Regions from separate parts of the Grylomicrobium aquisgranense genome, predicted to be linked through region 2. Evidence: riboswitches for the same ligand, from Rfam matches in the RefSeq annotation. Region 2 holds a riboswitch; the other holds the start of a gene.
What was found. A riboswitch is a leader RNA that binds a small molecule or an ion and turns the genes downstream of it on or off. The one in region 2 is predicted to bind fluoride.

Region 1 (14,895 bases), on a different contig from region 2:
CTGGTGGGAAAAACTGGCAGGAAGTGAGACTGCTTGTTTCAAGACAAACTGTGCCCGCACTGTACATGATTACTTTGAAAACATGTGGTAAATGAAAAGAAAGGCTTCGGCCTTTCTTTTCGTTATGCAGCATCATTTGTGCACAGCTTGTTATATGTTTTTTCAATCAGAATCGCACCCAGCGGGGCGGTAATCAATATAGCAATAACTGACATGGTAAGCACCTGATTGCCGCAGGATAAACCTCTTGCCAGCGGCACGCCGCCAATGGCGGCCTGTACCGTAGCCTTAGGAAGTTCGGCAATGATGGTAAAAAGTTTTTCTTTCCGATTGAGATTTGTACCAAGGATTGCCAGCCAGGTACCAAGAGAGCGGAAGGCAAGTCCAATGAACAACACAAGAATCATAGCAAGACCAGCCGATACGACATACCTGACATTCACGAGTGTTCCAACAAGGACAAACAGAAAGATGGATGCACCAACCCACAGCTTGTCGAATTTGGGGCACAGGCGTTTTGCAACAACAGGGCGCCTGTTATTGATGAGGATGCACATACTGATGAGCGCAATCAGACCGGAGATGCTGATGACTCCTTTGATGACATTTTCCTGATAGACAAGCAGGAAGGATACGGCAAGGATGATCAGTACTTTCAGTGTGTCCCGCATATGGATTTTCTTGAAAAGGAAAGAAAGCAGAATACCAATCAAAGCACCAATGATAATTCCAAGAAAGATGGATACAGGGATCTGCAGGAAGGTGCCGGCAGATACTTTCTGACCGCTGGCAAAAGAGAGCAGGGCAGTGAAGATGACAATGACATAGACATCATCGGCAGAGGAACCGGCAATGATCATCTGCGGGATGCCTTTCTTTGTGCCGATCTTTTTATCGAGCATCATACTCATGTATGGAACAACAACCGCCGGGGACACAGCACCCATGACCGCTCCCATGATGGCGGCTTCCAGTACCGTGCAGCCCAGCAGCTTTGGGGCAAACAGGACAAATCCGATCAGTTCAAATGTTGCCGGCAGAAAGCACATCAGCACGGCCGGACGGCCGATCCGCTTGAGATCGCTGAGATCCAGTGACAATCCTGCTTTGGCCAGGATGATGATCAGGGCAATCTCACGGACATCACCAGAGATAGCAAGAATATTCTGATCCATCAGATTCAATGCATTTGGCCCAAGCAGGATGCCGGCAATCAGAAATCCCAGCAGAGAGGGAAGGCCAAGTTTTTTGAAGAGGGCACCGATGAGAATGCCGGTGAGAATAATCAGGGCAAGACTTAACAGCATATTTGTTCTCCTTTCAAACGGGCCATAAAAAAGCTGATGACCCTGTGTAATCACAGAAGTCATCAGCCTGTATGGCGGTTTTGATTTGCATCAAGGGAGAACTTCATTCCCGTATGGAGATATGTTACCACGCAATGTTATTTCTGCAACTTTTTCAAACAGCATCAGACTGTCAATTTTCATTCAATGAAATGGAAAAGGCATTCATGTCCTGGCCTGTTTCCTTTAATACACTCTGCAGATAGACGGCCATCATCGTGTCATCCATATGGGCAATCTGATCATCCAGTTCCGGCTCATCCTGTATCGTATCCACGCTGCCGGTAAAGAAAGCCGCATTCAGATTGGCAATATAGTCATCCAGCTCTGCACTGCCGGTGGATTTTGCATAAATCGCCTTCATAAAGAAATCTCTGGCATACTGACTGTAATGCAGCAGATTCTCATCGGTAACCAGATGCTCTTTTGCCCAGGCATCCACATCAACGCTCTCTGTCTGATAGGAAAGTGTTCCATTCTTGATCGAAATGCTGGCAATGTGGCTTTCAAGAATGGAAATGGCACTGGTCACAGCTTCTGTAAAACCATTCCTGGAGGCGATGTGCTGGCAGTGCATATGACCGGAAAATCCTGCTTTGACACCATACGCCTGAAACAGATCCAGAAGCTTGTCACCATTGGCAATCCGGAATCCATCTGTAAAAAGGTCCATATGAACAAGAAAGTTCTGGTGGGAGAATGCCAGTACAGGCTCGCCGGCTTTCTTTGCTTTTTTGAGCTGCTGTTCGATCCATGTCAATGTCGTATCAGACACAGCCCCAAGAATGGAAGAGCCATTGACATCAATCATCAGACAGCGCACACCAGAATCCAGGCGGTATACATAACTCAGAGAATCCGAATCACGGGAAAGGGCATCATCATAGCCATCGTTATGGTAGATCTGTACAAATTCATCGTTTGTTACAGAATCAACCGACTGTACACCATCATTGGTATAGGCAATGGCATGTTTGTTATTCAGATCGTGATTGCCGGGTATAACCAATACCGGAATACCGGCATCATTGATTTCATCCAGTTTTTCAGCCAGTTCTTCATGGGAAGTCTTTTCACCATTCAAGGTCAGATCGCCCGTCAGGATAAAAGCATCGGGATGGTTATGAATGACAGTTTCGATCATGGCATCAGTTAGCTGGCTGCCATAGATGATGGTTTTGCCATCACCTTCTTCAGCAGCTTCCTTTACCAGGTCCAGATTCTCCATTAAAGAAGGGGAAAGATAGTGCAGATCCGTTGCTGTCATGAATGAAGTATCAGGCGTTGTTTCAACGGCATGCACGCCGCAGCCTGCCAGCGAAAAGGACAGGCATACAAGCAATGTTTTCAGATAGAGTTGTTTCATCACGGCCATTACAATAACACACTGTCGTATAATAGTCATGCAAGGAGACTATGACAATGAAGGGTGCAATTTTTGATATGGACGGCCTGATGTTTGATACAGAACGCATCTGGCAGGATACCTGGCATCAGATTGCCAGCGAACATCATGTGGTACTGGATCCCGGTTTTGGCAAAGCAGTAACCGGTACATCCGGTCCGAAAAGAGAAGCTGTGATCCGGGAGTATTACCATGTCAGTGATGGCCATCCGATTGATGAAGAGTGTGTAAAACGCATACATGCCTATCTTGAAAAAACTGTACCGGAAAAGCCGGGCATTCACGAAATTCTTTCCTGGCTGCATGATCATGGCTACAAGATCGCTGTGGCATCCAGTACAGAAAGCAGACAGATCGAGCATAACCTGGAGATGACCAATACCAGACAGTATATTGATGCGGTATGCTCCGGCACCCAGGTAGCTCACAGCAAGCCGGCACCGGATGTGTTTCTGTATGCGGCAGAGTGTATCCATGTACCGATTGCAGAATGCTATATCTTTGAGGATGCTTTCAATGGCATCCGGGCAGCCTACAATGCCGGGGGTGTTGGCATCATGGTGCCGGATACCCAGGCCCCGGATGAGGAGATGAGACAGAAAGCCCATGCCATCTGCAGGGACCTCAATGAGGCTCTGGCACTGATTCAGAAGGAATCCGCACAATGAACGGATGTCTGAATACTGCCTTGTTTTCAGATTCATATCAGGTAACAACGCTGCAGGAAGAAGATATTCCTGCAGTTTTTGCACTCTGCAGAAAAAATGAGCTGTACTACCAGTACTGTCCGCCCATGGTAACTATGGACAGCATTCGCTCTGATCTGCATGCTCTTCCCACCGGTGCAGAGATGTCGCAGAAGTATGACGTTGGATATTATCAAAATGGCAGACTCGTTGCCATCATGGATCTGATTACCGGCTGGCCAGAAGAAAGAACTGTCTGGATTGGCTTATTCATGGTGGATGTTTCCTGTCAGAGAAAAAATGCTGGCACAAAAATCATTCATGACCTGAAGATGGCGTTGAAACAGGCTGGTTTTGAGATGATTCAGCTTGGCTGGATGCAGGGTAATCCTCAGGCAGAACATTTCTGGAAGAAGAATGGCTTTGTGCCTTTGGATATACCCCGGCATACCAGCAGAGGAGATGTCATAATTGCACAATATCAATATTAAATAATGAATCCCTGCCTGATTGCTATGCATGTTATGTATAGCAAATCATACTGAAATACAATTGGAATTCTCATTTGATGCCAGCTATATTGTTGCTGAAAGAGGGCAGACATGAAGAAAAATCTGGTGATCTACTACAGCAGAAGAGGCGAAAACTATGTCAGCGGCCGCATTGAAGATCTGGCCAAAGGAAATTGTGAATATCTGGCTGCATATATTCAGGATGCGATTGAGGTGGATCTTTTTCATGCAGAGACAGTTGTACCTTACAGCAAAGACTATGAAGAATGTACCAGAGAAGCAGCACGCGATCTTAAGGAAAACAGGAAGCCAGAACTAAAAGCTTATCTGGATGATCTTTCTGACTATGACAATATCTTTCTTGTGGGTCCATGCTGGTGGGGGACCTATCCGATGGCCTTGTTTGTAGCTCTGGATGGACTCGATTTTACTGGAAAACATGTGTTTTGCTGCATGAGCCATGAAGGCTCTGGCATGGGGCATAGTGTACAGGATTGTAAGAAGAAGCTGAAAGGTGCTATCTTTGGGGAAAGCCTGGCAGTGCAGGGGAGCCGGACACAGGCATCCAGGGATCTTGTTTCAGCTTGGGCACAGAAGTGTATGAACAGATAATATACAGGAGAAAAATATGGAGTATGTAAGACTTGGCAGCAGCGGACTCAAGGTATCAAAGATATGCCTTGGCACAATGGGATTTGGCACACCTGGTGAATTGTTTTCCTGGACGGTTGGCTATGAAACAAGTGAGGCAATTGTGCGGGAGTGTCTGGATCTTGGCATCAATTTCTTTGATACGGCAAATGTGTATTCCAATGGGGAAGCAGAACAGTATCTGGGCAAAGCAATCCGTCAGTATGGCAATCGGGATGAAGCTGTGATTGCAACCAAAGTTGGTCTGAACATGGACAAGCATCCCCGTCCAAATACGGTCGGTCTTTCACGCAAAGTGATTTTTTCTGAAGTAGAAAAGAGCCTGACAAGACTTGGCACAGACTACATTGACGTTTATATTATTCATCATCCGGACGCGGAAACACCGGTTGAGGAAACGATGGAGGCACTGGACGATCTGATCAGATCCGGCAAAGTCAGATATATCGGTGCATCCAATATGAAAGCATGGCAGTTTGCCAAGTATCAGTACATTGCCAGAATGCATGGCTGGCATGAATTTATCTGCCTTGAAAATATGCATAATATCTTTGTCAGACAGGATGAACGTGAGGTGTTCCCGATGCTGGAAGATATGGGCGTCTCGCTGATGGCTTATAAGGTTCTGGCAGGTGGAAGACTTTCCCGCAGTGTGAATGAAAAGACGGCACGTTCTGCTACCCAGCCGCTTTCTGCAAAGGATCTTGCCATGAATGACAGGATCCAGCAGGTGGCAGATGCCCATCATTGTTCAAAGGCAGATGTATTAATCGCCTATGAATTGGATAAGAAACCTGTTGATACGGTATTGATCGGGACAACAAAGCCCGGCAGAATGAGCGATACCGTCAAGGCACTGGATATTCACCTTTCAGATGATGAAATTGCCTTACTCGAAAAAGACAATTAACGTACAAAAGGCTTATAGCTGCAGTATTAATTGATTGAACAATGCAGTGCAGGAGGATTGAGTTTATGATGAATGTATTTCCGGAGGTAAAAAAGAATTTTGGCTTTGGTATGATGCGGCTGCCAATGAAAGATAATGATGTGGATTATGATCAGGTGTCGCAAATGGTCGATCTGTTTCTGGAAAATGGTTTCAATTACTTCGACACTGCCCATGGCTATATCGATGGCAAGTCTGAAATGGCAGTGAAGAAGTGCCTGACATCAAGACATGACAGAAGTGAATATTCGCTGACAGACAAGCTGACAGGCTCCTATTTCAACAAAGAAGAGGATATCCGTCCGTTCTTTGAAAGTCAGCTGAAGGCATGCGGTGTTGATTACTTTGACTTTTATCTGATGCATGCCCAGAATGCCAGAGAGTTCGAAAAGTTTAAAAAGTGCAGGGCATATGAAACGGCGCTGGAACTGAAAAAAGAAGGAAAGATTCATCATTTTGGCATTTCCTTCCATGACAAGGCAGATGTTCTGGATCGGATTTTAACTGAGTATCCGCAGATTGAGATTGTGCAGATTCAGTTCAATTATCTGGATTATGAAGATGCTTCAGTAGAATCCGGGAAGGTATACCGTGTCTGTGAAAAGCACAATAAACCAGTGCTCGTCATGGAACCGGTCAAGGGAGGCTCTCTTGTCAATCTGCCCAAAGAAGCACAGGAGATTTTTGATGCATTGCATGGCGGTTCCAATGCTTCTTATGCAATTCGGTTTGCCGCAGGCTTTCCGAATATCCGCATGGTACTTTCCGGCATGAGCAGTCTTGAGCAGATGCAGGATAATATCTCATTTATGAAAGATTTCAAGCCGTTGGATGACAAGGAACAGGAAGCAGTCCGCAAAGTGACGGAAGTATTCTCTCACCTGCAGATGATTCCGTGCACATCCTGCCACTATTGTGTCGAGGAAAACCACTGTCTGAAGAAAATCCGCATTCCGGACATGTTTGCCTGCATGAATAAAAAGAAGATCTTTAATGACTGGAACCAGAATTATTATTACAGCAATGTTCTGACTTCGGGCGATAATGGCAAAGCTTCTGACTGCATTCAGTGCGGCGGCTGTGAAAGGGTATGCCCTCAGCATCTGCCAATCCGCAGTCTTCTCAAACAGGTCGCAAAAGAATTCGAATAATGAAAAAAGGTCAGAGATTATTCCTGGCCTTTTGATTTGCCTCATTCAGTTTTCTGACAGCATCAAGTTCCACTCTGGTGATATGGCAGTAGCCATCCGGGTTCTTTTTGAGATAATTCTGATGATATTCCTCTGCTTCATAGAAGCACTGCAATGGCTGCAGCTCCACATAGAACTTCTGATGTTTCTGTCTTTCCAGATCAAACCGTTTCTGCAGCACCGGCAGCAGTTTTTCATCCTTGTAATACACACCGGTCTGATACTGCTCGCCGATATCATTGCCCTGCTGGTGATACAGGGTAGGATCAATACACAGGAAGAATGCATCAAGCAGTGTCTCTTCCTTTAATACCGATGGATCATAGGTGACCCGTACTGTTTCCTTAAAGCCGGTATCATTGCGGCAGACTTCTTCATAAGAAGGATTGAAAGTATGGCCATTGGCATAGCCCACCGTTGTATCAATCACGCCATCCAGCATCTGAAAGATTCTCTCTGTGCCCCAGAAACAGCCCCCGGCAAAGTACAGAACATCTTTTCCTTCCGGCTGCCAGGCATCATCTTTAGTCGTTCTTGGGGCATCATGCACATAAACAATCGTTTCTGCATTCTTCTTGAAGCGTGCAAACCCGTTGTGTTCCAGCACATGGCGCGCCTGCTCATTACGGATGGGAACTACAGCAAATACTTTTTCCAGATGCATTTCTTTGTGCAGATAAGGCATCAGCACATATACAGCATTTGCCGCAAAATGCTGTTTCTGATACGCCGGATCAACTGTAAAGGAAAGCATTGGCCCATCCTCTTCTGTTGTAACAGAGAGACAGCCAGCTTTTATGCCATCATGCAGGATATCCCAGTGTGTGTCATCTTTCTGTTTCAGAGTGACAAGATCATTTTTGAGTGTTGTTTTCATGGCGCCATTGTAGCATTCTTCTGCAGAAAAATATGAAATCATGATCTGATCAAAGAGAAATTTCAGATGATGAGGCTGGCAGGCAGAGATGCCCGCTGTGAAAAACAGTAAATATGGGGAAATTCAACAAAATAAAAATATGAAATATGAGGCTTATTGTCCAAATGAGAATATCAAATATGGGGAAAGTGATAGATAACAATCAAGGTGCCTTGGGATATTGAACAGGAGCCGGTTATCATTCTGCTTCATTCCGCATATATTTTGTAAGAAAATAATATAGTTAGAAATGCTCAGAAATGTTCAAATCTCCTTTTTCTGCCTTACAGATTCGGCTGCGACACAGCAGTGGCTGATGTTTGCTATGTCCAAAGAGAGCAGACGGATGTTATACTGATGCAGGAAAACCGGCAGGACAGATATGAAGCATTCTGCCAGTATCATAAGCTGATCCTTTCAGTGCAGGAGAAAATGATGGCATATAAAGCGGTTCTATTTGATTATGATGGTACACTGACTGATCGTACCAGAAGTGCTTATACAGGTTTTAAACTGGTTTTGAAGAAATACTTTCCTGATATGGAAGAGAGTGATCCTGTCTTTGAGGGCATGATGCAGCAGTGCATTCTCTGGGATGAATATGGCACCATTGGCAAGAAGACCGTGATGGAGAGAGTGAAAAATCACTGGCTTCCGGATCTGGATGTGGATCAGGCTGTGAAAGAGTGGTACGAGATCTTCCCGGACTGCCAGTTCTGGACGGAAGGCATGCCGGAAACAATCAAAGCCTTGAAAGAAAAATATAAAGTCGGCATGGTTACAAATGGTCCGCATGACCGTCAGTGGCCGAAGATTCATAAGATGCAGATGGATGGGATGTTTGATCCGATCATTGTCAGTGGAGATTTCGGTAAGAAAAAGCCGGATCCTTCCATCTATCAGGCAGCTGCCGATTACCTGCATGTATCCTGTGAAGAGTGCATTTATGTCGGTGATACTTTCCATACAGATATCGTTGGGGCAATGAATGCACATATGCGTCCCATCTGGTTCTGTGCAGAAAGGGCAGGGGTTACGGACCTGGATGTAGAGATTGCCAGATCGGCAAAGGAGCTGGCAGATCTGCTGCTGTAAATGAATACGAAAACGGAGCAGTTACCACTGATGTGGCAGCTGCTCTTTTTGGTAAGCTGTTCGAAGCAGATTATCGGTTATGATCGGTAGTCTGCCTGCGACGTATTTTCGACGTGTGGTAATACATCCTGAATTGCCCGAAGACATTCAGCTTTATTTTCTTCTGGTAAGGAAGAAATATCCTGCATTAATTCATCTTCAGCCTGCTGATCAGCATAGTTTTGAAGCTTTTGATATTCTTCTCTGGTATTAGCAAATTTCAATAATTCCTGATTATCAGTGATGATGGTTTCTTCATTGATTGCAGAAAGCATAGTATCAATACTTGTTTCTGTGGATTTCCTTGCGCTAAGTTTTAAATCAATGAAGCAGTACTGCTGCAGCTTATTGAAGAATTCTGCTGACTGCAGTTTATGGAAGATATCCAGCCAGGAATCGTGGCCCAAGTGCCATTCTGATCCAGTTGCTTTTGACTCATCTGAAAAATAATAGTAAGTATCATATTTCCTAATGAGCATTGCATACATTGCCGAAAGAGCCATGACTGCGCTCAATATGCTTTCCTTGTCGTATACAGCATCTTCTATGAAGCATCTATACATGATTGTTAAGACTGACTTCATTTTTACGATATTTTCAAAATAGACATTATCGTTGATCGCAATGTGGCGCTTTTCTTTATCAAGAATATCGACATAGTTATCAACGCATTCACCGTACTTTGCCAATGTCTCTGCTTCAGATGCTCCAAGAGTTTTTTTAACTTGCTCACTTAATCTAGCAATGCTGTTTTCAACATCCTTGATTTCATCGCTGAGGATTGCAAATCCTGCAACATCTACACACAGGTTAACACCAGTCAGAGCTATATTTACAAAATTCAGCCCTTTGATAGTTTCCAGTGAATTTGTTATAAGACCAATATTGCTTGCAATGTTTTTTGTTGTATCTGAGATTTGTACTGCGTTTTTCCCAATTTCATTGATAGCTGATAATGCTGACTGATTTGCCTTCACAATTTGCTGCATGAGATTGGAGGTATTGCCAGAATCAGAAACTGTTTCAACCATTATCTTCTTGAATCTCTGTAGTGTTCCATTCTTGCGTCGTGAGATTACTTGCAGCACTCCATCTTTAACTAGTTTTTGATACTCAGCATCGGTTAGGTTTATTATGTATTGCATTATTCATTCTCCCCAACTTCAAAATCTCTCATTCGCAGGTAAAACATCAGTGCCATCACATAAGTGAAGTTTCGTATTGTATATCGGGTATTATCCATACTTTGATTCACTAATACGTTATAAACTGGTTCACTTGTATTAAATTGGTTGATGACCATGTTAACCTGGTAAGCCAATTCTTTTCCATCATGCAACATGTCTGCAGCGGCATCCTTCACCACCTCAGGTACTATTGCGTCTGCTTTCTTTTTTACCCCATTAATGAAGGAATTCCCTTTTTTCTGCTTTTCGTCTTTCAGAATGCTTTTCATGCATGTGTAAAAGAGAATTTGATTAATACGGAAATCTACTGAACGTACTGGCTCCTGATTGTTTTGCAGATATGTTGAATACAAGCAGAGAAATCCTTTCGTGAAATCTTCAAGCATGCTGATTACATCTTCACTTTTGCATACTTTTATATCAATACTGATCTCCGTGATCCGTTCTAGATAATCGTCTGCAGACGATCCTGGTTGTACTCTTTCTGCAAGGTAACTTAATGCACTTTTCGTATAGGTGCTTGCCAACTGTGTATCATGTAGATGGTTACGCTTTTCGATTCCTGCTAAAAACACCCCCAGTTTTTCCAGCAGTACTTGTTTGTCTGCATTTGCTGGATCAATAAAGATGTAGTCTGCAAAGCTATTAAATCTTTTTCTGAAATCTGCTATCGAACGATCACTTAATTCCATAAGGACAGTTTTGAAATCAATAACAGGCTCTGCAGGTTGAGGCTTCGTATCTGTCTTCTCCGGCATAATATCCTCCCAAACCTTTTCTTCTATTGTAACGTTACGTCAAAAGAAAAGGGGAGTGAAATAACATCACTCCTCCTGATTGCAGTATATGCGCAGGGATTACTTTTCGCCTTCTCTTGGCTTCATGGTCGGGAATAACAGAACATCACGGATGGAATCCTGACCTGTCAGCAACATGACAAATCTGTCGATACCGATACCGATGCCACCTGTCGGAGGCATGCCGTATTCCAGTGCCTCAACATAATCTTCATCCATTTCACCGGCTTCATCATCACCGAGCTTCTTGTTTTCCAGCTGCTGGATGAAACGCTGCTTCTGATCGATTGGATCATTGAGCTCCGTGAAGGCATTGTCGAATTCAACACCGCAGATTTCCAGCTCGAAGCGCTGGGTGAATCTAGGATCATCCGGATTCTTCTTGGCCAGCGGCGAAATCTCAATCGGGTGGCCCCAGACAAAGGTCGGCTGTTCAATCTTGTCTTCGCAGAACTGATCAAAGAACAGCGAGATGATGTTGCCGACTGTTCTTTGATGAGGAAGTACTTCCACATTGTGTTCCTTGGCCAGCTCGAGTGCTTTGTCAACGGACATCGGCTGCCAGAAATCAACACCAGTGACTTCCTTGACGGCATCCACCATGTTCCATCTCTTGTATGGTGCCTTCAGGGAAACATTTTTTCCCATGAAGCTGAACTCAGTCTTGTGGAAGACTTCATTGGCGACGTATTCAAACAGCTGCTCATTCATTTCCATCATGCCCTTGAGATCACTGTAGGCAAGATAGGCTTCCATGGTTGTAAATTCAGGGTTGTGCTTGAGGTCCATGCCCTCATTGCGGAAAATGCGGCCGATTTCGTAGACACCTTCCATGCCGCCAACAATCAGTCTCTTCAATTCCAGCTCAGTGGCAATACGGAGATAGAAATCCTTATCGAGGGCATTATGGTGGGTAATGAACGGTCTGGCATTGGCACCGCCGAGAATCGGCTGCAGAATTGGTGTTTCGACTTCCACATAGCCATGGTCATCCATCCATCTCTGGATGGCACGGATGATCTTCGGTCTTGTCAAAGCAATCTCCATGCTGGAACGGTTCATGATCAGATCCAGATACCGTCTGCGGTAGCGCTCTTCCTTATCGGTCAGGCCATGGAACTTCTCCGGCAGAGGGCGCAGTGCCTTGGACAGGTGGGTGTATTCATGGCATTCCACAGACAGCTCACCGGTCTGGGTACGGATGATGCGTCCCTTGACACCGATGATATCGCCGAGATCTGCAGACTTGAACAGTTCATAGACTTCCGGGCCGACGACACGCTCATTAACGACAACCTGGATTCTGCCTTCGCGGTCCTGCAGCTGGATGAAGCCAAGCTTGCCCATTCTGCGCTTTGCCATGATACGGCCGGCAACGGATACCTGTACATCCATCTTCTCCAGCTCTTCGCCAGTATTATCGCCATAATCGCGGCGGATGATGCCGCTGTTGGAATTGCGGCTGAAGGCATGTCCGAACGGATCAATGCCCTGGCTGGCAAGCTGTTCCATCTTCTGGCGGCGGGCAGCTTCCTGGTCATTCAGACTCTGCTCATTGACAGCCTGCACAAGCTCTTCCTTTTTCTTCTGCAGTTTCTGTTTCTTCTGATCAGCCTCTCTGCGGCGGGCAGCCAGCTCCGGATGCGCCGCTTCAAATGCTTTTCTTCGTTCTTCCTTGAGACGCTTCTTCTCTTCTTTTGTCAGTTCTTCTTCAGACATTGTCTTCCTCCATCCTAATATAAAAAGCTCTCACCCATAGGGACGAGAGCTTGTTCGTGGTACCACCCTAATTCATGACAGAATCTGTCATCTCATTACTCTGCCATATCGCAGCAGCGCGGCTTTCTCAAAAGGCCTTGTCATCAGGTTTCACCATTGTTCTGCTTGCACCATCCAGAACTCGCTGCTCATGGCCTTGTGCCTGTGCTTCCTCTATCACTGTCGGCGCTGTTATTCTAGCAGATAGGCAGGGGAATGCAACTTAAAGATCGTTGTCGTCGCGGGAGTTTGGATCCTTTGCCAGCAGCTTGTTTACGATGATGCCAAGGATCAAAGAGCAGGCGATCGTCGTGATCGTGATCTTGCCGAATGTCAGGGACAATCCGCCGATGCCGGAGATCAGAATCGTGGAGACAACATACAGGTTGCGGTTGAGGTCGAGATCAGCTCTTTGGATCATCTTCAGTCCGGAGACAGCGATGAATCCGTACAGTGCCATGCATACACCGCCCATGACGCAGGTTGGGATCGAGGAGATGAAGGCGACGAACGGTGTGATGAAGGAGATGATCAGGCATTCCACAGCGGCGCAGGTGATGGTGGCAACGCTGGCATTGCGGGTAATGGCAACGCAGGCGATGGACTCACCATAGGTTGTGTTCGGGCAGCCGCCGAAGAAGGCACCGGCAATGGAGCCGATGCCGTCACCCAGCAGTGTGTGATCAAGGCCTGGATCTGTGAGCAGGTCTGTTTCAATGATGCTGGAGATGTTGCGGTGGTCCGCGATGTGCTCGGCGAAGACGACGAAGGCAACCGGTACATAGGCCGCAAAGATCGTGCCGATGTAGGAAGCGTCGATTTCATGGAAGCCGGCAAATGCCTTGAGAAAAGTGAAGTCCGGTACAGACAGGAAGGTGTGCAGGCCGATGCCGCCATCTGTCAGTGTGCTGAAGGCGCTGAAGTCAACAATCTGCATTGGTGCATAGCCGGTGGCCAGGCCGATCCATGTGAAGATCGCCGCTACACCGTAGCCGGTCAGGATACCGATAATGAAGGGGATCATCTTTGCCTTGCGGCCGCCATAGGTGCTTGCCAGCATGGTAGCGATCAAAGCGATGATGCCGCACAGGACGGCAAACTGGGTCGTTTCGCCGGTCAGGCTGGATGTGCGCAGGTTGGTGACAGCACTGCCTGCCAGGGACAGGCCGATGATGGAAACGGTGGGACCGATGACAATCGCAGGCATCAGCTTGTTGATCCAGCCGGTGCCGACTTTGCGGATGATCATCGCGAAGATGACATAGACGATGCCGGCGAAGGCTGCACCCAGCAGCAAGCCTGCATAGCCGGCCTGAATGGATACCGCACCAGCGAAGGCTGCACTCATTGATCCTATAAACGCAAATGAAGAGCCCAGGAATACTGGGCTCTTATGATTGGTAAACAGGATGTAGACAAGGGTTCCAATGCCGGCACCAAACAGGGCGGCGGCGGTGGACATGCCATTGCCGATAATGAGAGGAACGGCGATTGTTGCGGCCATAATAGCCAGAACCTGCTGGAAGCCGAAAACAACGAGCTGCGTGAATTTGGGTCTGTCATTAACCTGATAGACGAGTTTCATGTGAAGATCCTCCTTTTCGGTGTCTTATCATATCGGACGCATACCTGTTTGTAAACACTAACATTTGCCTGATACTGTTTTCATGAAACAGAAAATGGTAAAATATAGCCCGGAGAGAAAGCATGAAGTGGAAGAATAAACTTGATCCTGTCCTGACAAAAATATGTTTATACATCATCGGAACCATTGCCATCCTGTATGTTCTCTACCATGCCGGCAATTCTTTGTTCTCATTACTGATGATGTTAATCAAGCTGATCGGCACGATCTTCCATCTGCTGGTGCCGGTGTTCTGGGGTTTCTTCCTGGCATACCTGCTGATGCCGATCACTGACTTCCTGCAGAAAAAGCTTGCCTATTCCCGCTTCAATAAGAAAAACAAGTCATGCCGCGGCTTTGCCGTTGCTTTGACGATCATGATCATTGCGGCCTTCTTTGTGGCAATGCTTTCCATTCTGATCACGTCCTTTACATCCACCGTTCAGATCGCCGATCTGGACAGCACGATGAAGTTCTTCAAAGGCATTTCCGACAGTGCCCAGAACATCTATAACTCGCTTCTGTATCAGCTCAAGAACATGAACCTGGATTCCAAGCAGATCCAGGATGGCATCAATGCCGTTGTCTCTGCTTTGACCAACTGGTTTACCGGTCTTGGCAAGAATATGTTTACTTCTTTGGAAGATCTGCCCGGCATTCTGTCCAGAGTTCTGCTGTCAGTCATCTTTGCCATCTGGTTTCTGCTGGATGGGGCACACATTGCCATCTACTGGGGCAAG
Region 2 (14,895 bases):
AAGAAGGGCGAGACCGCACTGATTGACGTCATGAATCAGATTGTCGATTTCGTGAACGAAAAAGGCTATTACCAGACCTGGTATGCACAGGCCAAGGAAGCGTCCAAGGCTGAATAAGTTGTTAGGAAGGAAATGACACTGCATGGGAGAAGGAATTGTTGAAGTTTTTCTGAAATACTGGCCGATCTTTCTGAGAGGTCTTGGCGGAACGCTGGAATATGCATTCATTGCCGTCTTCTTTGGATCGATTCTGGGCACACTGATTGCGATGGCGCATCTGTCCAAGAATAAGGTTTTATCTGCCATTGCGGCGGTCTATGTCAATGTGCTCAGAGGCACGCCTCTGCTTGTGCAGATGTATATTTCCTACTATTTTCTGCCGATGGCTTTTCCGGCATTGAACAATATTGACAAAGTTTACTTCGTGCTGCTGGCACTGACGCTGAACTCCAGCGCCTATGTTTCTGAGATCTTCAGAAGCGGCATTATGTCCGTGGACAAAGGCCAGACAGAAGCGGCCAGATCACTTGGCATGACATCCGGCCACTGCATGCGCTACATCATCCTGCCCCAGGCAATCAAGAATATTCTGCCGGCACTTGGCAATGAATATATTTCCATGATCAAGGAAACATCCCTTGCCGGCAGCTTCATGCTGTATGAACTGATGTACACGCAGACACTGCTTGCCAATAAGTATCTGATCTGGCAGCCGCTGTTTATCATCGCCGGGATTTATCTGCTTGTTACGCTGTCCCTTTCCTGGGTCGTCAGAAAGATGGAAAAGAGGTTGAGTGTCAGTGACTGAGAAGAATGATGTGTTGATCGAAACGGTCGACCTGCATAAAAATTTTGGCTCCCTGCAGGTGCTCAAGGGCATCTCTGAGAAGATTCATAAAGGTGAAGTTGTCACCATCATCGGACCTTCAGGCGGCGGCAAGAGCACGTTCCTGCGCTGTCTGAATATGCTGGAAGAGCCGACCTCTGGCAAAGTGCTGTTTGAAGGCCATGAGCTGGATCCCAAAAGCACGAATCTGAACCTGCACCGTCAGAAGATCGGTATGGTATTTCAGCAGTTCAATGTGTTTCCGAACCTGACTGTGCTGGATAACATCACGATTACACCGAAGCTGGAAAAGCATGTCAAAAAGGAAGATGCTGAGAAAGAGGCAATGGAACTGCTGAAGACAGTTGGTCTTGAAGATAAGGCCAATGTCTATCCGCGCAAATTATCCGGCGGTCAGAAACAGCGGCTTGCCATTGTGCGGGCCATGGCCATGCATCCGGATGTGATGCTGTTTGATGAGCCGACCAGTGCGCTGGATCCGGAAATGGTCAAAGGTGTTCTCCGGGTTATTCAGAATCTTGCTGAAAGCGGCATGACCTGTGTCATTGTCACCCATGAGATGGGCTTTGCAAGAGAAGTCAGCGACCGGGTACTGTTTATTGATGGCGGTGTTGTTGCGGAAGAAGGCACCCCGGAACAACTGTTTGACCATCCGCAGAATGAAAGAACAAAGGCATTCCTGTCTGAAGTGCTTTAGAAAGGATCATGATGAAGACAACATTTTCCTACGATCATTATTACAAGTATGCAGAGCTGCAGAGCAATCTGCAGTACTTTGCAGAAAAATACAGTAATCTCTGCACACTTGACGTTAACATGGTCACACCAGAAGGCCGCAGTCAGTATGTTGTGACGCTGACCAACAAGGATACCGGTGATGCTTTAAGCAAACCCGGCTGGTATCTGGATGGCAATATCCACGCCGGTGAAGTGACATCCAGCATGTGTGCCATGCATACTATTGATACACTGCTGACCAACTATGAAACGGATGCCGGCATGCACCGCATCCTGGATACCATGACGATCTACGTCATCCCCAGAGTGAGTCCGGATGGTGCTGAGAAGTATCTGACTTCACCGTATAATCTGCGCTCTGCTGACCGTGCATATCTGCCGGAAAAGGGCGGCATCAAGCCGGAAGATCTTGATGGTGACGGCGTCATCCGGATGATGCTGATACCTTCCGCCTATGGGGCATGGAAGAAGGATCCTTCTTCTGCTGCAGGCGTTGTGCTGCGCTCTCCGTCTGATGCAGTCGGCGAATTCTATGACTTGTATCCGGAGGGAAATCTCGAAGAGCCTGCCGGTGACAATCTGAAACAGAAGAAGCCTGACTGGGGTCTTGACTTCAACCGTAACTTTCCGTTTGGCTGGTTTCCAGATGCAAGACAGGGCGGAGCTGGCAAGTATCCGTTAAGCAATCCGGAATGCAAAGCCATTGTTGACTTTGTGCTTGCCCATGACAACATCGGCGGAGCTGCAATCGGCCACACATCGGGCGGCCTGGTTCTGATCCCGCCTGGAACAAAGCCGGAAAAGAATGCTCCAAAACAGGATATGAAGGCAATGCATGCGATTGCGGATATGGGCAAAGAAGAGCTCGGTTATGTACCGATGAATATCTTTGATTCCTTCATGGATGATCAGGTGAACTATGATTCCGGTGCTCTGGATGACTGGTTCTATCAGGCCCAGGGCATTCCTGCCTATACGATGGAGTTCTGGGATGTTTCGACCAAAGCCGGTGTGCCGATGAACTGGGGATCCCGCAAGGATGAGGGCGAAGAAAAACGTCTGGAACGGTTTGTGGCGATCATGAAATGGGTCAAAGAGAATGCACCACAGTATTACAAAGACTGGCAGACATTTGATCATCCAACCTTTGGCAAAGTTGAGATCGGTGGTTTCAATACCAAATTCACGATTCAGAATCCACCGGAGAAGTTTCTTCTGACAGAGTGCGAGCATGATACAAACTTCAATCTGCGCTTTGTACAGGCAATGCCGCACCTTGCCATTGATTCTTTTACAGCTGAAAAAAAGGCAGAAGGAGTCTATGAAGTGAGTGCTGTCATTGGCAATCATGGCTACCTGCCAACCAACCTTACTGAAAATGCACTGTTGATGAAGACAGCAAAACCTGTTGAGGCAAAGCTGGATGGTGCCGAAATTCTTGGCGCGGAAAGTACGATGGATCTTGGTCATCTGGAAGGCTATGCCAATACGAATACCAGCTCTATGTATGGCAATCTGACCACCTTTGCCAGCGGCAAGGCACGCAAAAAGGCTGTCTGGATCGTGAAGGGTGAACCAGGCACAAAACTGACATTAACAGTATCTTCCTGCAAGGCAGGAAGCGTACATGATTCCATTGTTCTGTAATCTTGCGAACATATCTTGACTTCCTGGCTGTGTCACTCTATGGTTAACATGAAGCAGGAGGAGAGAAAATGCTTGATCAGAAAGTAAAAGAACTCATTAATACACAGGTGAACAAAGAGCTTTATTCTGCGTATCTGTATCTTGATTTTGCGGATTATTATCAGGATCTCGGCCTGGATGGCTTTGCCCATTACTATGATGTACAGGCTCAGGAAGAGCGTGATCATGCCATGTTGATGAGACAGTATCTCATTAACAATGGTGAACATGTCACCCTGACTGCTGTGGATGCACCGGCTTATACATACAAGACACCGATGGATCCGCTCAAGTATGGCCTTGAACATGAGCAGTATGTCACGAGCCTGATCAATACGATCTACGGTGCTGCCAATGATGTGCATGATTACCGTACGATGCAGTTCTATGACTGGTTTGTCAAGGAACAGGGCGAAGAAGAAAAGAATGCGGATGATCTGATCAAGAAGTATCAGCTGTTTGGTTCAGATCCGAAAGGCCTGTATGCTTTGAATCAGGAACTGCTGGCCAGAGTCTATGCCGCACCAACACTTGTGATCTGAGTATCTCCGGGCTGTCGGAAGACAGCCTTTTTTTCGTCATTCATGACAGGCTGGCATAAATCAAGTATCATGTTCAAAGAGGGAAATACGATGCAGACATTGAGAGAGATTCTTTCACAGAGACAGCTTCACTTTGCTGAGGAACTTTCCGAAAGCGACATTGCAGATATTGAGGCATTTTATCAGCAGACTGCCAGAGACCGCGGCGGAAAACTGAATGAAGAAGAACTGAATGCTGTGATCAGTGCCTATCAGAATCTGGATATGATCGCAGCCGGGGCAGATCAGACCAGGTCAGAGAAGACAGAGGACGCAGAGAAGAAAGAGGAAGAAACACATGCGAAACTGCAGACATATGACTGTTTTACCAAACAACCTGCTGCAGACTTTCCGCTGATGCGTATTGCGTGCAGGCAGAATGTACTGCATGGTGTCTTTTTGTCACCAGATGATGACGCCTATGTCTTTTCTTCTTATGATAACCAGGTGCAGAACGACGTTATGGCAATTGACAGCCGTTTTGAAAAGGTACTTTCCTACCTTGTGCGCAGCCATGTCTATTGTGAGTTGAAAGGCATTGTACAGAATAACTCTCTGTGTGTTCTTTCTTTGCATGCCTGGGATCCCAACCACAATATGACTCTGCAGTCTGCCAATGACAGTTTTCTGCAGCTGGTGCTGCAGCGTCTGTATACATGTGATTATCAGAAAGACAGCGAAGAAAATAAGGAGCAGCCGCAGATGGTATTGTCTGATCTGCCGGCAATTCTGGATTTTCTGGACTGTGCTGAGAATACACTTCCCGCTGGCATCCGCAGCTGGGCACACCGCAATGTTGCTTTGATCAAAACCGATACCGTGCCGCAGGAAGAAAAGCGTCATGCCCAGAGAGCGCTTGGATTAATGCTCAACATTCAGTGGAAGGGCAGGAAGTTTGATCCCATTGATCCCGTTGCAGCCCGCCGCATTCTGGATGAGGAACTGTATGGCCTGGATGCCGTAAAGCAGCGCGTCATGGAAACAATCATCCAGATCAACCGCACCCATACACTGCCTGCGTATGGCCTGCTGCTATGCGGACCTGCCGGAACCGGCAAATCACAGATTGCCTATGCCGTTGCCCGTATTCTCGGCTTGCCATGGACTTCGCTGGATATGAGCACCATACATGATGCCGAGGCATTGACCGGTTCACCGCGTGTCTATTCCAATGCAAAGCCTGGCCGTATCATGGAAGCTTTTGAAAAAGCTGGATCAAGCAATCTTGTCTTCATCATCAATGAGCTTGACAAAGCGGACCAGGGTAAAAATGGATCCAATCCTGCGGATGCACTTCTGACACTGCTGGATAATCTTGGCTTCATGGACAACTACATTGAGTGCAGAGTGCCGACTTCTGGTGTTTATCCAATTGCAACGGCCAATGACAAGACAAGAATTTCCGATCCTCTGTTAACCAGGTTCGCACTGATTGAGATTCCGGATTATACAATGAAAGAAAAGAAGATCATCTTCACGGATTATTCACTGCCGCGTGTATTGAAACGCATAGGAATGCACAGAGAAGAAATCGTGATCACGGATGAGGCAGTGGATGCCATTATACACAAATATGAAAAGATGCCCGGTGTCAGAGATCTGGAACAGGCAGCGGAGCATCTTTGCGCCAATGCATTGTTCCGGATTGAAACCGGACATCAGAAACAGATTGTCTTTACGAAACAGTTAGTTGAGGAAGTGCTGGCCTGAGATCAGGAATACGGATTTCAGGCTTTTTGTGTACCCATGGTGATCATGCGGCTGCCGCTCTTTTCAAACAGACGGTGTGAGATGGAAATGACTGTGCGGTTTTTGGATACATTGATCAGTGTATCCAGGACAATGCGCTCGGTTCCGGCATCCAGATTTGCTGTGATCTCATCCAGCAGCAGAATCTCAGGATTCTTGATGATGGAGCGGGCAATGGAAAGCAATTGTTTCTGGCCCTGTGAAAACAGGCTGTCAGAATAGGGCGTATCCAGACCTTCCGGCATATTGGCAATGGTTCCGGCAATGCCAACGGTATTCACTGCCTGCTGGATTTCTGCATCTGTTATTGCATCATCATGCAGGGTGATCTGATCACGAATCGTACCATCCACTGGTTTGAATGACTGCTCCACATAACCAAACAGGCTGCGCTTGTCCGTATCTTTGATACAGCAGGCGTCATTGCCAAAGATTGAGATCGTTCCTGCATCCGGCTGATAAAATCCCAGAATCAGCTTGAACAGCGTACTCTTGCCCGCACCTGTCCGTCCTGTCAGCGTGACATGTTCACCTGGCTGGATTGTAAAAGACACATCCTGCAGAATGGGGTGAGACGGATCATAGGCAAAGCTGACATGGGAAATGGCGATGGCAGGCGCCGCATTCTTGCAAAAGGCGAGATCCGGTATCTGTCTTTCCGGCTGGGCAAGGAATTCATTGATACGGTGAATGCCGGCTGAGGCAGACTGTACGGTCTGGATCTCCATGCCAATGCTTTCAATTGGTGAAAATACCTGAGATATGTAGTTGATGATCGCAACTGAAGTACCTGGTGTCATACCAAAGAAAGACAGGATGATGGGGCTGCCGGATGCACTCAGAATATAGACAAGAGCAGTGACAGCCGCATTGAGAATCAGAATGACAGGGGAATAAACGGCATCGAAGAAGTTGGTTTTTTCAATGGCGCGATAGCTGTCATCCAGACTGTCATCATAACGTTCCGCCATGAATTTCTCTGCCTGCAGTGTATGAATTGTGCGGATGTTATGAAGCGTTTCCGGAATGGCACTGCTCACGCTGGCAACTGCCTTGCGGTTGTCAATCTGCGCCTTTAATGTTGCCTTCTGCACATGCCTTGTATACAGCGCAACCAGCGGCAGCACGCATAACAGCAGAATCGCAAGTCCTTTGTTCTTGATAAACAGGATGACAAAGATGGATACCATCCGGCAGCAGTCCGCAAACATGGAGATGATGCCGTCTGTAAACAGGTCTTCAATCGTATCCACATCATAGATGAAGCGGGAAACAATGGCACCCGGCTGTGTTTTTGTAAAGAAATCAGCCGGCAGCTTTGACATTTTCTCACGCAGAGCAGAGCGCATGGCATGGGTCATCTTCTGGCCAAAGACAACCAGGATTGCTTCCTGGCCGCTGGAAAGCAGTGAAGACAGGATGAGCAGAGCAAAATACGCCGCAAACAGCATTGGTGATACATCGGCACTGGTGCTCAGGCCATCAATGATCTTCTCAAGAACAAGCGGCGGCAGCAATGACGTGATGATGGCGCCTGCCACAATCAGACATACCGTGATGGACAGCAGAATGTGCTGGCGGATGGCAAGCTTCAAAAGACTGGCAACCGTTTTATTTCTGTTCATGATCAGAACCTCCTGCCTGCACTTCATACAGGCGCTTGTATTCAGGATTGTTCTGCACAAGTGCATCATGCACAGATGCCTGTGCACTGCCGTTTTCCAGCCAGATTACCTGATCCATCTCTGGGAAAACATAGAGACGGTGGCTGATGAGGAAGATGATGCGGTCTTTGCGGTATGCCTGCAGGTTGGCAAAGATTTCAAGCTCCGTTGAACGGTCAAGTGCGGAGAAAGGATCGTCAAGGATCAGAATGGGGCGCGGATGTGCCAGCGTTCTTGCTAAGGCAAGGCGCTGTCCCTGTCCGCCGGACAGCCGCATGCCGCTGCTGCCAACCATGGTGTTGACACCATCTGGCATGGCAAGTACCTCCTGATCCAGACAAACCAGTTTCAGGTATTTCATGACATCAACACTTTCATCGCCAAGCTGGATATTGTCGGCAATGGATGCAGAGAACAGTTCCGGATCGTGGCCCAGATAACCGCTGAGAGAATGAATCTCATCAACAGACATATCCCGCAGTTCCCGGTTTCCGTAACGCAGTGATCCTTCATACGGAAATTCATTGAGGAATAATCTTCCAAAGGTGGATTTGCCTGAGGCAATCTGCCCGGTGATGCCAATCATCTGACCAGGTTCTGCCTGCAGTGAAATATCATGCAGAAGCACGGGAGCACCAGGATAGGCAAAGGAAAGATCATGAATCCGGATGGAATGTGTATCGGCAGTGCTCTGCGGTTCTGGACTGGTTCTTTTCAGCAGAGGCTTGATACGGTGCCAGGATACCTGCGCTTTCTGGACACTGTTGAACAGGGCAGCAGCCTTGGATGACTTCAGTGCCATTTTTGCATAGCAGGAAAGAAAGGTTGTAAATGCAGCAATGTTCCAGATGCCTGCATGAATGAGCTTTGATCCATCAAAGAGGATAAACAGAACAGAAACGGCAGTGATGCACTGATACAGCGGCGGCAGGGCATTGACGAGCACATCTGCTTTGGTGTTGGCTGCTTCATAAGCCTGCAGGCTCTGCTCATAGCGGGTATTCATGTTTCCTTCCTGGCCGGCAATACGATACGTCATGGCATTGACAGAACGGTCCATGGTAGCTGCTGACAGCTGATCAGCACTTTCTCTTGCCCTGGCATTCCATTTCTGCACAACGGTTTTCATCTTCTGGGCAAGCAGATAGGAAACAGGCGGTGTGATCAGGCACAGCAGTGCCAACTGCCAGCGGTATACGGCAAGCATGACGACATAACTGATCAGAGCAACCCCGGTATCAAATACTTCCGTCGTGAATTTGCGCATGCCTTCCGCACACGCATCCACATCGGATACTGCCCGGGTAATCATGCCGCCGGTATCTTTCGTGCCTGCCTTTGCTTTAGGTATTTTCAAAAGATTTCCATACAGAATATGCTTCATCTGCCGGTTGATGGCATTGGCAAACTTACGTACATACAGACGCTTGAAGAAGCGGGAAATCTGTACGATGGCAGTGACAGCAAGATAGGTTATGGCAAGCGAGACCATCGCCATGCCTGTTTCATTGCCCTTGAGGATTTCAAGCAGTGTCTGGGCAAGCTGGCCTTCATAATATGGCCCGGCGAGCAGGCCGATGTTATAGATCAGACCTGTGATGGTAATGATCATCAGAAGCTTTTTCTCATGCAGAAAGTAACTGGAAATTTTCTGCGGATCAAATTGTTCTTTTCGTTTCATGATTTCATTATTACACGGTAAACGCATACGGTATATATGATTCGCGTTTCTGCAGCTGTAAGAAAAAAACGAATGCTGCCATAAAAGCGGCATTCGTTTCATCATTTAATGTAATTTCGAACATGTTGTCATTCTCCTCTCTTTCCGGACAGGAATTTCAACAAAAAACTCCTGCCCGTCTTTGTGACAAGCAGAAGTCATCAGCGTCTTGCGGTTCGAGAGAATCTCTCATGCAGACTTCATTTCCTGATTCATGTATACAGCTATGCAGCGGTTCAGATGTAAAAGCAAAAGGGATTTTTTAAAAGATCAGCGCATCAGGTATTTCTGCAGCAGGGTATACGCTGCCTGCACGCCGTCAATGTGGGCACGCTCATAGTTATGAGAGGCGTAGACACCTGGCCCGATCAAACCGTGGCGGATATCATAACCAGCCCGCATGGTCGTTTCTACATCGCTGCCATAGCGTGGGTAGATATCGATTGCATAGGGCAGACCCTCTGCCTTGCAGATGAGGGCAAGCTCTGTGATCATGTCATAATTGTAGGGACCGCCGGAATCCTTGGCACAGATGGATACCATATGCTCATTGCAGCCAAGATCACTGCCGACGCATCCCATATCAACGGAAATCATATCTTCGGTATCAATTGGCACACAGGATCCGCCAAAGCCAACTTCTTCGTAAACCGTAAACAGCAGAGTGACTTTGCGGGGCAGGGTGATTTTCTGCTCTTTGACCCATCTGGCAATGCCTAGCAGAATCGAAGCGGAAAGCTTATCATCCAGGAAGCGTGACTTGATATAGCCGCTGTCTGTAATGACAGTTCTTGGATCCATGGCAATCATGTCGCCGGTTTCGACGCCAAGTGCTTCAACTTCCTGACGGGATGACACATTTTCATCCAGCAGAATCTCCATGTTTTCCTCTGTATCTTCCAGCTCTTTCTCACGAACATGGACACTTGGCTCCTTGTTCAGGACAACACCGGTATACATTCTTCCGCTGCGGGTAAAGACCATGCAGTTTTCACCATCGGCGGTGCGCCACTGGTGGCCGCCGATTGTTGTCGGACGGAGTCTGCCATTGTCCTTGATCGCACGCACCATGGCACCAAGTGTATCCACGTGGGCGGCCAGAACCAGTGGATTTTTTTCACCACCCAATACACACTCCACATTGCCCTTGCGGGTAATGATGGGCATATATCCCATCTCTGCCAGCGTCTTGCGCACATATTCTGCAGCCCGTGCTGTAAAACCGCTTGGTGAAGGAATTGCCGTTAACGCACACAGCTGCTGTGTTATATAATTCAGATCATCATTCATGATATCTCCACCTCACTTTGATATTCATATCAAATGGTAAAAGGAAACTGTTTATTTGGCAAGCGGCGCACAAAGCATCCACAGCTTTTCAAAGCACAGATACATGTTAAAATGCCACATATGACAAACAAACTGCTTACACTTTTAGCGATCAGTTCTCTTGCACTGTCAGGATGCTCCCTGATGCCGCTGCCTTCTGCATCATCTGCTACTTCCGCAAGCACCGCCGCATCCTCTGCCGTACCGCAGGAAGCTGTATCATCCGCTTTTTACTATGATCAGCTGAACCAGAATGCCAGAGAAGCCTACGGGGAATTGCTGCAGGGGGCAAATGACGGCCAGAGCTCTGTATCCTTTTCCAAACCGGTCAGCCAGGATGATTTTCTGTGTGCAATGACGGCATTTTCCAGGGATCATCCGGAGGTGCCTGGTACCAGCAGCTGGACCTGGACAGGCTATCAGAATGGCAGTGTGATCACACAGGCAAGCTGGAATGCAGGTGATGATGCTGCCGCACAGATGGAAGCAGTCTCGCAGGCAGCAGATCAGGTAGTGGCTGCCAATCCTGATCCTTCTGATCCAGTGGCATCAATCCAGTATTTCTATGAGTGGATCATCCAGAATACAGACTATGGCAGAAGTACATATGATCAGGATATCCGCAGTGTCTTTCTGGATCATGTCTCGGTATGCAGCGGCTATGCCCGGGCATTCAAATATCTGTGTGATAAAGCAGGTATTGAATGTGTGGTTGTGGAAGGTGAGGCTAATGATGCGCGCCATGCATGGAATCTGGTAACGATCAATGGCAATACTTACTGGGTGGATGTAACCTGGGGAGATCCTCTTTATCAGCAGGATTCCTCCGGCCAGTCACTGACCTACCGTTACTTCTGCGTACCGGATGATCTGATGCTGAATACACATACGATTGACTATGGTGCCGGTGATCCGGACTCAGACAGCTATGTATCCAATGTATTTCAGTATCCATCATGTTCAGATCTGTCATTGGATTACTATGTGCGCGACGGCAGCTATTTTACAAGCTATGACCGCATGAGTGTGTATCAGTATTTCATGAACCGATTTGCGGCAGGCCAGTATCAATGTGCGCTGCAGTTTTCAAAAGATATTTGCCAGCAGGCATTTGATGATTTGCTTTCTGGTGATGTACCATACATGCAGACGATTATGGCTGGATGGTTTACAGGCAGAGTGACATGCCAGTACAGCACGGATCCCGATACTGGTGTTCTGGAAATTTCGTTCTCATCATAAGTAAGGAGGATGTGCAATGAAAAAAGGTCTTGTGTTGGAAGGCGGTGCGATGCGCGGTTTGTTTACCGCTGGCGTACTGGATGTTCTGATGGAAAATGATGTTGTTTTTGACGGGGTTATTGGGGTATCTGCCGGAGCGGCTTTTGGCTGCAACTATAAGTCAAAGCAGATTGGCAGATGCATCCGCTACAATAAGCGCTTTGCCCATGAACGCAATTACTGCAGCCTGTACTCGCTGCTGAAAACAGGCAATCTGTACAATGCGGAGTTCTGCTATCACCGCCTTCCGGATGAACTGGATGTCATGGACAATGATACGTATGTCAAAAATCCTTGTGAATTCTGGTGCGTTGCAACGGATATTGAAACTGGAAAGCCCGTGTATCACGAGATCAAGACGATGGATGAAGAGGGACTGGAATGGGAACGTGCATCGGCATCAATGCCGATTGTTTCTCGACCGGTCATCATTCATGGTCAGAAGCTTCTGGACGGCGGCCTTTCAGATTCCATACCGCTTGCTTTCTTTGAAAAGATCGGCTATGACCGCAATGTTGTGGTACTGACGCAGCCAGATGGCTATACCAAGCATCCGCAGAAGGGCATGACTTTGATGCGGCCGCTTCTGCATCAGTATCCGGCGGTGCTGGATCTGCTGGCTCACAGGCATGAGGCATACAATGCACAGCTGCAGCAGGTGCACCGTGCCCAACGGGAAGGCAGAGCATTTGTGATTCAGCCGCAGCTTCCTTTGGAAATTGGAAAGACGGAACATGATCCTGAAAAAATGGAAGAAATCTATCAGATCGGCAGACAGGAAGCGTCCCGTCAGCTTGCTGATCTGAAGAAGTTTCTTATGACAAAATAATTAAAATGTCGTAAAATGTGACATTACTCCATTCTGACACATTTTCTGTGGCATGATCATCCCGTACTATGTGAGTGGGGAAATACCGCATGATCATAGAGGAAAAGGGAGCGTGCCGCCGCCTGTGTGGGCATTTTGTGCTTGTGCATACGGAGACACAGAAGCAGATCGGAGAAAAGTTTCGGGGACAGTGGCTGTGCTATTGTCATCAGGGATGTATGGGGGAAATACTGTTCTTTCACATGGGGATGCTGACAGAGCAGGGAATTATATCCTGTGCTGCAGTGCAGTATACAGCAGGTTATCTTTCAGACGCCAAAGCCGAGATTTATCAAGGACAGGTACCGGAAAAATTCTATGTTTATGCCGAAAAGATTGCTGGCCGCTTCAGAATTGAAGCAGGACGCCAGCGCATCCGGCGCTGTCATCTTTTTGATTCGCTGCGGGATGCAAAGTACCCGGATATCCTGCATGTGCTGCATCCAGGCAGCCTGAAACGGATTCCGTTTCTTGGTGAAGAATTTGATGGCAGAATGCTGAAAGGAAAGATCACTTCCGGTATCAACCAGCCAGAACTGCATCCAGGCATGAGGGCATCCTGCCTGATGGTGGAAGACTGTCAGGGTTTGGATCTTGTCATGATTCCTGAGCATATGCAGAAATAGTATGTTCAACTGTAATAATCATTCAACTTGAAATAAAACAGAGGCGGATCATTCCGGATGATCTGCCTCTGTCTGCATGTCAGCACAATTGTCTGATCTATTGCAATGATCGTTTTGATGCTGCCTTATTTTTTCTGCATATTTGCCTGGATCTGCTGCTTTACCTTTTCAAACGTGATATCGCTGATATCATGCTCAATGCGGCAGGCATCTTTACGGGCTGTCTCTGGATCTACGCCAATTGAAACAAAATATTCTGAGAAAAGCTTATGGCGCTCATAAATGTGCTCAGCAATTTTTCTGCCCGGGGGAAGCAGCGAGATTTCCCCATCTTTGGCCATTTCGATATAGCCGTTTTCTCTCAGCTTTTTCATGGCAACGCTGATGCTTGCCTTTGAATAGCCGAGTTCCTGTGCGATATCCACAGAGTGGACGCTGCCATTTCTTTCCTTCAGCATCAAAATCGCTTCCAGGTAATCTTCTGCGGATTCATATATCTGCATGATCTCTTACCTCCGATACAATACGAATATTGTAACATTGCTGGCCAAAATGAAAAGAGATGTGCCCCGGCGGGACCTATGCTAAAATATACGAATGTAAGGATGCGATCAGGAGGATCACCAATGAGCTGCATTTGTGTAATTGGCGGAGCCAATATTGATATCTGTGGATCAAGCATTGGCCCGTTACGTTCGTTTGATTCCAATCCAGGTATGATTTCCGTTTCCTATGGCGGCGTCGGCCGCAATATCGCCCAGATCTGTGCACTGTTGCGGAAAAATACACGCTTTGTAACATGTTTTTCCAGTGACAGCTATGGCCAGATGATGAAGGCAGACTGTGAAATGCTGGGAATGGATACTTCTGGTTCCGTGACAATTGAAGGACTGCCAAGTTCCATGTACATTGCTATTCTGGATCATAACAGAGATATGAAGGTCGGCATGAGTGACATGCGAATCCTGCGGTGCATGGATTCGGCAATGCTGGAGCCTGTGTTAAAAAGCCTTAACAGCGATGATATAATCATCATAGATGCCAATCTGGATATGTCATGTATTCAGTATGTGCTTGCCAATGCGCCGTGTCATGTTGCGGCAGACCCTGTCAGCACAAGCAAGGCCGGCAGGCTCAGAAATGTGCTTGGCCAGCTTTCCATCTTCAAGCCAAATCAGTTTGAAGCAAAGGAACTGACTGGTATCTCCATTGAAAATGAGGAGGATGCCCGCCGCAGTCTGGACTGGTTTCTGCAGGCTGGCGTAAAAGAAGTGATTATTTCCATGGCTGAGCGCGGACTGCTGCTGGGTACTGAACATGAAAAGCTGTGGCTGACACACCGCCGTATCTCTCTGGAGAATGCAACCGGCGGCGGTGATACGCTGCTTGGTGCATATGTTGCCGCAAGGCTGGAACACCAGAGCCCGGATCAGGCGATCCGCTATGGTATATCTGCTTCCGTGACGGCAATCGAACAGGATGCTGTCAAGCGGCGCAGCCTCAGTCCTGAAATGATTGAAAAGAATCTTGATACGATGGATATAAAGGAGAAAAAGTTATGAGTGAAATGGTAAGAGTCAATCCTGAAGTTGCAAAGGCATTACAGGAGAACAAGCCTGTCATTGCCCTGGAAAGCACGATTATTTCCCATGGTATGCCGTATCCGCAGAATGTTGAAACGGCAATGCATGTGGAACAGATCATCCGTGATCACGGAGCTGTGCCAGCAACAGTTGGCATCGTTGATGGTGTTGGTGTTGTTGGCCTGACAAAGGATGAGATTGAAGAAATGGGCAAGCGCGGCCA

Region 1: another riboswitch for fluoride. It lies ahead of MOZ60_RS07110 (cation:proton antiporter domain-containing protein); the one in region 2 lies ahead of MOZ60_RS07665 (ABC transporter ATP-binding protein).

What each region holds. Positions count from the first base shown of each region.
Region 1 covers NZ_JALBUR010000015.1:31,649-46,543, reverse strand. The annotation lists gene MOZ60_RS07115 (glycerophosphodiester phosphodiesterase) at 1-91, shown strand, start outside; gene MOZ60_RS07110 (cation:proton antiporter domain-containing protein) at 123-1,307, opposite strand; fluoride riboswitch at 1,354-1,427, opposite strand; gene MOZ60_RS07105 (metallophosphoesterase) at 1,480-2,712, opposite strand; gene MOZ60_RS07100 (HAD family hydrolase) at 2,769-3,419, shown strand; gene MOZ60_RS07095 (GNAT family N-acetyltransferase) at 3,416-3,928, shown strand; gene MOZ60_RS07090 (flavodoxin) at 4,040-4,561, shown strand; gene MOZ60_RS07085 (aldo/keto reductase) at 4,578-5,510, shown strand; gene MOZ60_RS07080 (aldo/keto reductase) at 5,576-6,700, shown strand; gene msrA (peptide-methionine (S)-S-oxide reductase MsrA) at 6,711-7,616, opposite strand; gene MOZ60_RS07070 (HAD family hydrolase) at 8,088-8,750, shown strand; gene MOZ60_RS07065 (hypothetical protein) at 8,828-9,934, opposite strand; gene MOZ60_RS07060 (hypothetical protein) at 9,934-10,734, opposite strand; gene lysS (lysine--tRNA ligase) at 10,834-12,492, opposite strand; gene MOZ60_RS07050 (uracil-xanthine permease family protein) at 12,755-14,116, opposite strand; gene MOZ60_RS07045 (AI-2E family transporter) at 14,239-14,895, shown strand, end outside.
Region 2 covers NZ_JALBUR010000018.1:3,727-18,621, reverse strand. The annotation lists gene MOZ60_RS07700 (transporter substrate-binding domain-containing protein) at 1-117, shown strand, start outside; gene MOZ60_RS07695 (amino acid ABC transporter permease) at 143-808, shown strand; gene MOZ60_RS07690 (amino acid ABC transporter ATP-binding protein) at 801-1,544, shown strand; gene MOZ60_RS07685 (M14 family metallopeptidase) at 1,553-3,232, shown strand; gene MOZ60_RS07680 (ferritin) at 3,301-3,813, shown strand; gene MOZ60_RS07675 (AAA family ATPase) at 3,904-5,562, shown strand; gene MOZ60_RS07670 (ABC transporter ATP-binding protein) at 5,580-7,226, opposite strand; gene MOZ60_RS07665 (ABC transporter ATP-binding protein) at 7,213-8,946, opposite strand; fluoride riboswitch at 9,131-9,202, opposite strand; gene MOZ60_RS07660 (M42 family metallopeptidase) at 9,256-10,275, opposite strand; gene MOZ60_RS07655 (transglutaminase domain-containing protein) at 10,396-11,556, shown strand; gene MOZ60_RS07650 (patatin-like phospholipase family protein) at 11,573-12,424, shown strand; gene MOZ60_RS07645 (hypothetical protein) at 12,514-13,089, shown strand; gene MOZ60_RS07640 (metal-dependent transcriptional regulator) at 13,215-13,592, opposite strand; gene MOZ60_RS07635 (carbohydrate kinase family protein) at 13,716-14,651, shown strand; gene MOZ60_RS07630 (pseudouridine-5'-phosphate glycosidase) at 14,648-14,895, shown strand, end outside.